3 regions of the Kribbella deserti genome follow, and region 3 is predicted to be linked to each of the others. Evidence: riboswitches for the same ligand, from Rfam matches in the RefSeq annotation. Region 3 holds a riboswitch; each other region holds the start of a gene.
The links. Region 3 has a riboswitch for cobalamin ahead of ACFFGN_RS30755 (ribonucleoside-diphosphate reductase subunit alpha). Riboswitches for the same ligand answer to the same signal wherever they lie in the genome.
Positions count from the first base shown of each region.

Region 1: it holds a riboswitch for cobalamin, as region 3 does, so the genes downstream of both, ACFFGN_RS26200 (ABC transporter substrate-binding protein) here and ACFFGN_RS30755 (ribonucleoside-diphosphate reductase subunit alpha) in region 3, are expected to answer to the same signal.
Region 2: it holds a riboswitch for cobalamin, as region 3 does, so the genes downstream of both, ACFFGN_RS14290 (putative cobaltochelatase) here and ACFFGN_RS30755 (ribonucleoside-diphosphate reductase subunit alpha) in region 3, are expected to answer to the same signal.

Region 1 covers NZ_JBHLTC010000035.1:136,589-139,858, reverse strand. The annotation lists gene ACFFGN_RS26205 (pyridoxal-phosphate dependent enzyme) at 1-1,106, opposite strand, end outside; cobalamin riboswitch at 1,154-1,341, shown strand; gene ACFFGN_RS26200 (ABC transporter substrate-binding protein) at 1,369-2,415, shown strand; gene ACFFGN_RS26195 (FecCD family ABC transporter permease) at 2,412-3,270, shown strand, end outside.
Region 2 covers NZ_JBHLTC010000018.1:213,414-216,683, forward strand. The annotation lists gene cobN (cobaltochelatase subunit CobN) at 1-458, shown strand, start outside; cobalamin riboswitch at 1,309-1,446, shown strand; gene ACFFGN_RS14290 (putative cobaltochelatase) at 1,545-3,270, shown strand, end outside.
Region 3 covers NZ_JBHLTC010000039.1:171,623-174,892, forward strand. The annotation lists gene ACFFGN_RS30745 (hypothetical protein) at 1-239, shown strand, start outside; gene ACFFGN_RS30750 (DinB family protein) at 427-1,008, shown strand; cobalamin riboswitch at 1,126-1,367, shown strand; gene ACFFGN_RS30755 (ribonucleoside-diphosphate reductase subunit alpha) at 1,408-3,270, shown strand, end outside.

The DNA of each region.
Region 1 (3,270 bases), on a different contig from region 3:
AAGACCTCGGCCATCCGGGTGGTTGCCTTCAGCCCCGACCCGGTCAGGATCACCACGGTCGTTTCGCCCGGGCGGATCTGCCCGCGGGCGCGGAACACCTCGATCGCCGCGGCGGCCGTCGCGCTGGTCGGTTCGGCGTAGAGCCCGACCGAGGCCAGGCGCCGTACCGCTCCGGCGATGCCGGCCTCCGGAATGGCCGCGAGGTCCCCGCCGGATCGCCGGATGGCCGCGACCACCTCGGGCAACCGGATCGGCCGCTGGATCGCCGTACCCTCCGCGATCGTCGGCGTGAACTCCACCGGCTGATCGTGGAACGCGCCGACGATGGGCGCACACGCCTCCGGCTGGGCGACGAGCAACCTTGGCAGCCGGGGGATGTGCCCGGCCGCGAGGAGTTCGGAGAAGCCCAGGTCGCACCCGAGCACGATGCTGCCCGCCCCGGCCACGGTGACGACGGCATCGGGCGCGCGGAAGCCGAGGTCCTCCCAGAGTTCGTAGGCCAGGGTTTTGGTCCCTTGCAGGAAGAACGGATGCCAGTTGTGGCTCGCGTAGTACGTCTCGGCTGATTCCGCCAGCGCGCGGGCCGAGGTGGCCTCGCGGTCGCCCGGGACGAGTTCGACCTCGGCGCCGTACGCGCGACTCTGCAGCACCTTCGCCGGGGAGGTGCCCTCGGGCGCGAGGATGCGGGCCTGGATGCCGGCGCGAGCGCTGTACGCCGAGACCGAGGAACCACCGTTGCCGGAGCTGTCCTCGATCACGCGGTCGATGCCCTGGCCCGCGAGGTACGACATCATCACGCTGGTACCGCGGTCCTTGAAGCTGCCCGTCGGGCTGAACCACTCGAGCTTGAACAGCACGTCGGCGTCGCCCCAGCGCTGATCCACCAGCGGCGTACATCCCTCGCCGAGGGTGACCGGTTCGCGGATGTCGCCGGGCAGAGCGGCACGATACCGCCACAACGAGCGAACGCCCGGGTCGATCTCGTCGGGGCCGATGCCCGGCAGCGCCGACACGGTCAGCGGTGCGCCATCGTCCCCGCGCCAGCGGGAAACCTCCAGCGGGTAGTCGCGCCCGGACCGCGGATCGACGTACGTCGGCTCACTCATACGATAAGTCTAATCGTAGACATTTAGTCTATCAATGTCGGCATGGGCTACCGTGGCGCCGTCGTGGTGCTCGGGAAGCCGGTGAGATACCGGCGCGGCCCTCGCCACTGTGATCGGGAAGTGCATCGGCCACCCTGCCCAGCAGGGGTCACTGGTTGCGTGAGCAACTGGGAAGGCCCGTCGGCGCACGAGGTATCCCGTCAGCCAGGAGACCGGCTACGACGCGTCAGACCCGTCCACGAGGTGCTGGAGGAGCGGTCCTATGGCCGTTGGTGCGTTGCTGAAACCTGTCCTGATTCTGACCGCGCTGACCGTTGGCAGCAGCCTGGTCGCCGGCTGCGGTGGTGCCGCCCAGGCGGGTGACGAAACCGGGGCCGCCGCCATCACCGTGCGGAACTGCGGCCTGGACGTCACCGTCGATGGCCCACCCAAGCGCGTCTTCGCGGCGTACCAGCCGGCGATCGAGATGGCCCATGCGCTGGGGATCTCGGACCGCCTCGTCGGTACGGCGTACCTGGACGCGGTGGTGCTGCCCGAGTACGCGGAGGCCCAGAAGTCCCGGAAGTACTACAAGAACCTGCCCAGTCGCGAGGAGCTGCTCAGCCAGAATCCGGACTTCGTGCTGTCCGGGTTCAACGACGTGTTCAGCAGCAACGGCAGTGACGCGAGCTTCGGCGCACGCAAGGGCCTGGCCGAACTCGGCGTGCGGACGTGGATCTTCAGCCCGCTCTGCCCGACGGCGGACGGTCTCGGGGACGAGGCGATCGACCCGAAGACCGTCTCGATGGACAACGTGTACGCCGATCTGCGCGACCTCGGCCGGATCTTCGGGGTGTCCGAACGGGCCGAAGCGGTAGTCGCCGACCAGAAGACCCGGATCGCGGCCGTGCGCCAGAAAGTGGCCGGGGCCGACCGGCCGACGGTCGCCATCCTGCGGGCCAACCTCGAAGGCGGCATGACCGTCTCGGGCGGTCCGGACTTCGGCACCGTGCTGATTCGCGAGGCCGGCGGTGTGAACGCCTTCGCCGATCTCACCTCCCGGCGGAACGTGAAGATCAGCATGGAGGAGTTCATCAAGCGCAATCCGGACTACGTGCTGGTGAGTGACTGCTGCGACGCCACGATGACCGAGGCCGACGCCGCCGCGGAGGTGGCCGCGTTGATGAACAACCCGGCGCTGGCGAATCTGAAGGCGGTCCGGAACAAGCGGATCAAGCCGTTCCTGTTCGCGCATCACTCGGCCGGTGTGCGGGGTGCGCACACCACCGAGCTGATCGCCGGCATCATCCATCCCGACCTGGTCAAGTGAGGTTCCAGGCTCAGCGTGCGGCGGGTCTGCTGATCGCCCTGGCCGTGCTGGCCGGTGTGGTCGTGGTCTCGGTGATGGTCGGTGACCGCTTCCTCGGACCCGACGAGGTGTACGCCGCCGCGCGCGGCTTCACCGGTTCCGATACCGACCGCGTGATCCGGTACCTGCGGTTTCCCCGCACGATGGCAGGCCTGCTCGCGGGCGCCGGCCTCGGTCTCGCGGGTGCGGTGATCCAGGGCGTGACCCGGAACCCGCTCGCCGGGCCGGGCATCCTCGGGGTGAACGCCGGTGCCGCCCTCGCGGTCGTGGTGGCGATCGGCCTGCTCGGCATCCACAGCCTCAGCGGTTACGTCTGGTTCGCGATGGCTGGTGCTCTGGTGGCAACCGTTGTGGTCTACCTGGTCGGCTCGGCCGGCCGCGGCGGCGCCACCCCGGTGAAGCTGGCGCTCGCGGGCGCGGCCATTTCGGCATTCCTCGGCTCGGTCACGTCCGCGATCACCTTGCTCGACATCTCCACGTTGAACGAGTTCCGCTTCTGGGTGGTCGGTTCGCTCGGGCGTGCCGACGTACCGACCATCAGCCAGGCGTGGATCTTCATCCTGGCCGGATCCGTTCTGGCGCTTGGCCTGGCCAGTTCGCTGAACCAGATCGCGCTCGGTGACGAACTCGCCAGCACCCTCGGTACCAAGGTCAACCTGGTTCGCCTCATCGCCGCCCTCGCGGTGATGGCGCTGGCCGGTACGGCGACCGCCATCGCCGGGCCGATCGCCTTTGTGGGGTTGACGGTTCCGCACATGGCGCGGGCGATCGTCGGCTCGGACTACCGCTGGATCCTGCCATGGTCGATGGTGCTCG
Region 2 (3,270 bases), on a different contig from region 3:
GCATGGTCGCGATGGTGCGCCACCTGACCGGCTCCAACCCGAAGGCCTACATCGGCGACTCCGCCGTACCGGCTGCCGTTAAGACGCGGACGTTGGAGGAGGAGACCAAGCGGGTCTTCCGGGCTCGCGTGGTGAACCCGCGCTGGATGTCGGCCATGCGCCGGCACGGATACAAGGGCGCCTTCGAGATGGCGGCGACGGTCGACTACCTCTTCGGTTACGACGCCACCGCGGGCGTGGTCGACGACTGGATGTACGAGACCCTCACCACCGAGTACGTCGCCAACGAGGAAATGGCCGAGTTCTTCCGCAAGTCCAACCCCTGGGCCCGCCACGGCATCGCCGAACGCCTGCTCGAAGCCGCCCAACGCGGCCTCTGGGCCGAACCCACCCCCGAAGCCCTGGCCACCCTCCGCACCGCCCTCCTGGAAACCGAAGGCGACCTGGAAGACCGCTGACCTCCCGCCCGCGCACACGTGTGCGCGTCCCGTCGCCGTCGTGCCGGTTGTGGGGGTTGTGCTGGTTGTGCCGGGCCGGGGTCGTTGGTGGGTGGCGGCGTTGGTTGGTCGTGCGGGTGGATCTTTTCGCACGGTCGGACGCGGAATGCGGTGGATGAGGCGCGCCCGGTGCCGGGTTTTGGTGGGGCTGCCGGGTTTTCGTACGACTACCTGACTGCAACCGGGTAGCGGCCAAACAACTCGGCAGCGGCCACACCACAACCCGGTAGCCGTGCGACAACCCGGCAGCCGGGCAAGAAGCGGCGAGGATGGCTTAGTCGCTTAGTGAGTCCACTGGACAGAATTCGGCCGCTCAGATGTCTGGTGGACTCAGAGGACGAGGCTCAATGCGCGTCGGAGGTCCGTTGCTCTTTGTGAACCTGCTCGAGCCAGTTGCCCAGGGCGGGCAGGTCTTTGACCGACGATCGGTCGACGGTGAATTCCTTGGCCCCGCGTGAAAAGCTGCCAGGCGTAGACCGCTGTCGTGGCGACGGCGGTCGCGACGAGCAGGCCGGCGATCACGAGCTCGAAGTCGTCGCCTGCCAACCCCGAGCGAAGTGTGGACATCTGCGTGGTAACGAGCAGCAGCCACATCACGCCCAGAGTGCCGCCCGCGAACCGCGGCCGCAGCGTGAAGACCACCTTGCCGGTACGGCGCAACTCGTCCGACCACGCCTCTGGCGACGCCTCACCCACCTGAACCGCTCGGTTCCCCACTCGCGACAACTGTAGGGCGAGGCGGATCGCGACGAACGAACGCGAGCAGGGGAGTGGGTGTGACGGAAGCGGCATCCGGGCTGAGGTGAGGGTGTGGGAGGATCGCGGGGACGGTTGGGGAGGAACACCGGTGACTGGCTGAGGCTGGGAGTCCGGGGCGGTCCCGCCACTGTGACCGGCGCCGACATGGGCTGGAAGCCAGGACATCTCCTGCCGTCCGTGGGCCGTTGCTGCGGTTCGCGTACCAGTTGCGCATGCCGCTCGACCCAGGTGTGCGTACCAGTGCCGTTGCGGGCGTGGACACCCGCTGGACGAAGGGAATTGCCGCCGATGCGGTCTGCTCAGCCCACCCCCACCGCCGCTTCTGTCGGCTTTCCGTTCACGGCCGTCGTCGGCATGGACGACCTGCAGCTCGCGCTCGTGCTGGCTGCGGTGTCCCCGGCGATCGGTGGCGTGCTGATCCGGGGCGAGAAGGGCACGGCCAAGTCCACCGCCGTGCGCGCGCTCACCGAGGTCCTGCCCGCGGTGGAGGTCGTCCAGGGCTGCCGCTTCTCCTGCGACCCCGGCCGGCCCGACCCCGGTTGCCCGGACGCGCCGCACGTAGACAGTGGTACGACGTCCCGGCCCGCGCGGCTGGTCGAGTTGCCCGTCGGCGCCACCGAGGACCGCGTGCTCGGGTCGTTGCACCTGGAGCGGGCGTTGTCCGAGGGCGTGACCGTGTACGAGCCAGGCCTGCTCGCGGCAGCGCACCGAGGCCTCCTTTATGTGGACGAGGTCAACCTGCTGCACGACCACCTGGTCGACGTACTGCTGGACGCGGCCGCGATGGGCCGGGCCACGGTCGAACGCGACGGCGTCTCCGTCACCCACCCGGCCCGGTTCGTGCTCGTCGGCACGATGAACCCGGAGGAGGGCGAACTCCGTCCCCAGCTCCTGGACCGCTTCGGGCTCACCGTCGACGTGATGGCCAGCCGGGACCCCGCCGTACGGGTCGAGGTGATGCGCGCGCGCCTGGCGTACGAGGCGGACTCGCTGGGCTTCGCCGGCCGGTACGACGCCGCCCAGCGCGAACTCGCCGAGCGGATCGTGAAGGCCCAGAGCCTGCTGCCCGACGTCATCCTCACCGATGGCGCGTTGCGGCAGATCGCGGAGATCTGTGCGTCGTTCGACGTGGACGGGATGCGGGCCGACCTGGTCACGGCACGTACGGCGATGGCGCATGCCGCTTGGTCCGGGCGCACCGTGGTGGAGGTCGAGGACGTCCGCGCCGCGGCGAAATTGGCCTTGCCGCACCGCAAGCGGCGCAACCCGTTCGACCCGCCGGGCCTCGATGACGAACAGCTCGAGCAGGCCATCAACGACAGCACCCCGCCGGAGGACGAGCCGGACCCCGAGCCGAACGGGCCTGACAACGGCCCGGACGGTGGTGGCGAGGAGTCCCCAGCTGAGTCCTCCGCGGATGAGGCTTCCGCTGATGAGGGGGCGCAGGCGCAACCGGGGCAGGCGCCGAGTGGGCAGGTCGAGGGCGCGGGCGAACCGTTCAAGGCCAGGCTGCTGAGTGTGCAGGCCGCCGGCCGGGGTGTGTCCGGACGGCGTTCGCGGGCGCTGACCGAGGTCGGCCGGGTGGTCGGCGATCGGGCTCGCGTCGGTCGTGAGCCAGGTCGTCCGCATCTGCTCGGCACGATCCGTACCGCCGCGCCGCATCAGCACGCGCGTGGCCGGTCCGGCCCGGGCCTCGCGGTTCGGCCCACCGACGTACGGCTGGCCGTTCGTGAAGGGCGCGAGGGCAATCTTGTGCTGTTCTGCGTCGACGCGTCCGGCTCGATGGGCACCAAGAAGCGGATGACCGAGGTGAAAACGGCCATCGTCTCGCTGCTGATGGACGCCTACCAGCGCCGGGACACGGTTGGGCTGGTGACGTTCGCCGGATCGGCCGCCACCGTGGCGTTGCCGCCGACCGGAAGCGTCGAGACCGCCGTACGACGGCTCGAGTCGTTGCCCACCGGAGGCCGTACGCCGTTGGCGGAGGGTCTGCTGCAAGCGGCCGAGGTGCTCC
Region 3 (3,270 bases):
TGCCAGGTGGCGGGTGGATTCACAACGCCCGGACCACCAGCGCCGCGCCGAACCGCATCGGGCCGTACGAGGCGTGCCGCAACACCGGCACGATCGCATCCGGCCGTACGGTCGCGCTCGCCTGCTGGCTCTACAACGACTACAACAACCTCTGGTACAAGACGAACAGCAACACCTACATCTACAGCAGCCACTTCAGCTCATCGGTGAAGGACCGCCTCTCCCCCTGCGAGGGCTGACAACACCACCAACGCCCGGGTCCTCCACGCGAGGCCCGGGCGTTTTCACGTGCCGGCAGGACCTGGGCGCACGCTTGTAGCAGACGGCTGCAGTCAAACGCGTGATCGACACGCCAAGGGTTTGACTTCGCCATCTTCGCCAACAATACTTCGAACATACGTTCGATACGGGGTGAGGAGAAGTGGCATGCCAGAGCCGTTTGACTGGGAGATCCTGCACCGGCAGTCGGCGATGGCGATGGTGCGAGGGCAACTCGGGTTCAGCTGGCTCGTCCTGTCGGGGCGACTGGCCGAATTGACCGATGAGCAATACTTCTGGCGCCCAACTCCAGAGGCGCTGACCGTCGTACGGCGGCACTATGCGGGCCGCTTCCGCCTGCACGGGACAGGCGAGTGGACGGCGCAATGGCCGAACGAGCCGGATCATCGCGGGCCACGGACGATCGCCTGGCTGATCGCGCATCTGACCGAGACGTTCTTCGAGCGCTGGGAGTGGACCTTCGGCGAGAGCAGGCAGAGCCGGACGGACATCACCCTGCACGGCAACGCGCGTGATGCCGTCGCCTGGCTCACGCACTGGGTCGAGGCCTGGCAGCAGTCGATAGCCGAACTGCCTGAGGAGGATGTGATGCGAATAGGCCTGAGCCAGGCCACCGGACTGGACGCGGCATCACCATTCGGCCACGTCGTTCTGCAGCTGAACCGCGAGCTGATCCACCACGGCTCCGAGATCATGACACTGCAAGACCTGCACGCCCTGGCGGCCTGACCCACCCTGGCGACCCACCGGCCCGACCAGCCTGACTGGCCGTGGCGGCCTGACCGGCGGCCGAACTCGGCGGCGACACGCGTGTGCCGGTGGCCAAGATTTGCCCAGCGCGCGGCTAGCATCACTACCGCTAGTGGTCCTGAGCGACTAGCACCACAAGGTGTAGTAGTTCAGGGGTAAGAGGGAATCCGGTGGAAAACCGGAACTGCCCCGCAGCGGTGACCGGGAACGACAGCCGTCCAACGGTTCCAGCAGGAACCGCCGACAGCACTGGACCAGCCAGGTTCGGGAAGCGACGGCCGGTAGGACCGAGAGGTATGCCCGGGAGTCCGAAGACCTGCCATTGGCGCGCGCACCGCCGGTGCGCGCCGCCCGAGGCACTCGCGAGGAGAGAGAGCTTTGACCATCACTTCGGTCCCCCGAAGCACCACCGAAAGCAGCACCGCAAGCAGCACCCGAAGCACCACCGTCAGCCCTCAGCTGGAAATGGACCGACTGCGATTGATCGTGGCCGAGGCCGCTGCCGGGCTCGGCTCGGTCGACCCCGAGCTGATCCTGACGGAGACGCTGGCCACCTGCTACGACGACATCACCCAGGACGAGATCGAGCAGGCGCTGATCATGGCCGCGCGCTCGTTCGTCGAGACCGAGCCGGAGTACGGGTTCGCCGCCGCCCGGCTGCTGCTCGACCGGATCCGCCGGGAGGCGCTCGGCCGCGTGCACGGCGAACCGCGCCAGGCGAGCCAGGCCGATATGGCCGCGGCCTACGTCGAGTACTTCCCGGCGTACGTCGAGACCGGTATCGCGGCGGGTCTGCTCGATCCGGCGCTGGCCGGGTTCGACCTCGGCCGGCTGGCCCGGGCGATCCGGCCCGAGCGGGACCTGCAGTTCGCGTTTCTCGGGCTGCAAACGCTGTACGACCGGTATCTGCTGCACATCGACAAGGTCCGGTTCGAGCTGCCGCAGGCGTTCTTCCTGCGCGTGGCGATGGGCATGGCGCTGCGCGAGCACGACCGCGAGGCGCGCGCGATCGAGTTCTACGAACTGCTCAGCTCGTTCCGCTTCATGTCCTCCACGCCAACGCTGTTCAACTCCGGCACCACCCGTCCGCAGCTGTCCTCGTGCTTCCTCACCACGGTGGAGGACGACCTCGCCGCGATCTTCTCCGGCATTCGCAACAACGCGCTGCTCGCGAAGTACTCGGGTGGTCTCGGCAACGACTGGACGCCCGTGCGCGGGATCGGCGCCAAGATTCGCGGCACGAACGGCGAGTCCCAGGGCGTCGTACCGTTCCTGAAGATCGCGAACGACACGGCCGTCGCGGTCAATCAAGGCGGGAAGCGCAAGGGCGCGGTCTGCGCGTATCTCGAGACCTGGCACATCGATATCGGCGAGTTCCTCGACCTGCGCAAGAACACCGGCGACGAGCGCCGCCGGACCCACGACATGAACACGGCCAACTGGGTGCCCGACTTGTTCGTGCAGCGAGTCGAGGCGGACGAGTCGTGGACGCTCTTCTCCCCCGACGAGACACCCGACCTGCACGAGTTGTACGGCGAGGCCTTCGCCAAGCGCTACACCGAGTACGAGGCCGCCGCCGATCGCGGTGAGATCCGGGTCTTCCGCAGGATCCGCGCGGTAGACCTGTGGCGGCGGATGCTGACCGTGCTCTTCGAGACGGGCCATCCGTGGATCACGTTCAAGGACCCGTCGAACCTGCGCTCCCCGCAGCAGCACGACGGCGTGGTGCACTCGTCGAACCTGTGCACGGAGATCACGCTGAACACCAGCGCCGACGAGACCGCCGTCTGCAACCTCGGCTCGATCAACCTGGTCGCCCATCTGACCAGTGACGGCCTCGACGCCGATTTGGTCCGCGCGACCGTGCGGACGGCCGTGCGCATGCTCGACAACGTCATCGACGTGAACCTGTACTCCACGCCCGAGTCCGAGCGAGCCAACCAGCGGCACCGGCCGGTCGGCCTCGGCCTGATGGGCTTCGCCGACGCGCTTTTCGCCCTGCGAATCCCCTACCAGTGCGAAGCGGCGGTCGAATTCGCCGACATCTCGATGGAACGGATCAGCTACCACGCGATCGAGGCCTCGTCCGAGCTGGCCGCTGAGCGCGGGCGTTATGCCAGTTACGACGGTTCGCTGTGGAGCCAGGGCATCCTGCCGATCGACTCGCTGGAGTTGTTGCGCACGGCAAGGAACGGCGATCTCACCGTCGACACCGGCCAAACGCTCGACTGGGACACCCTC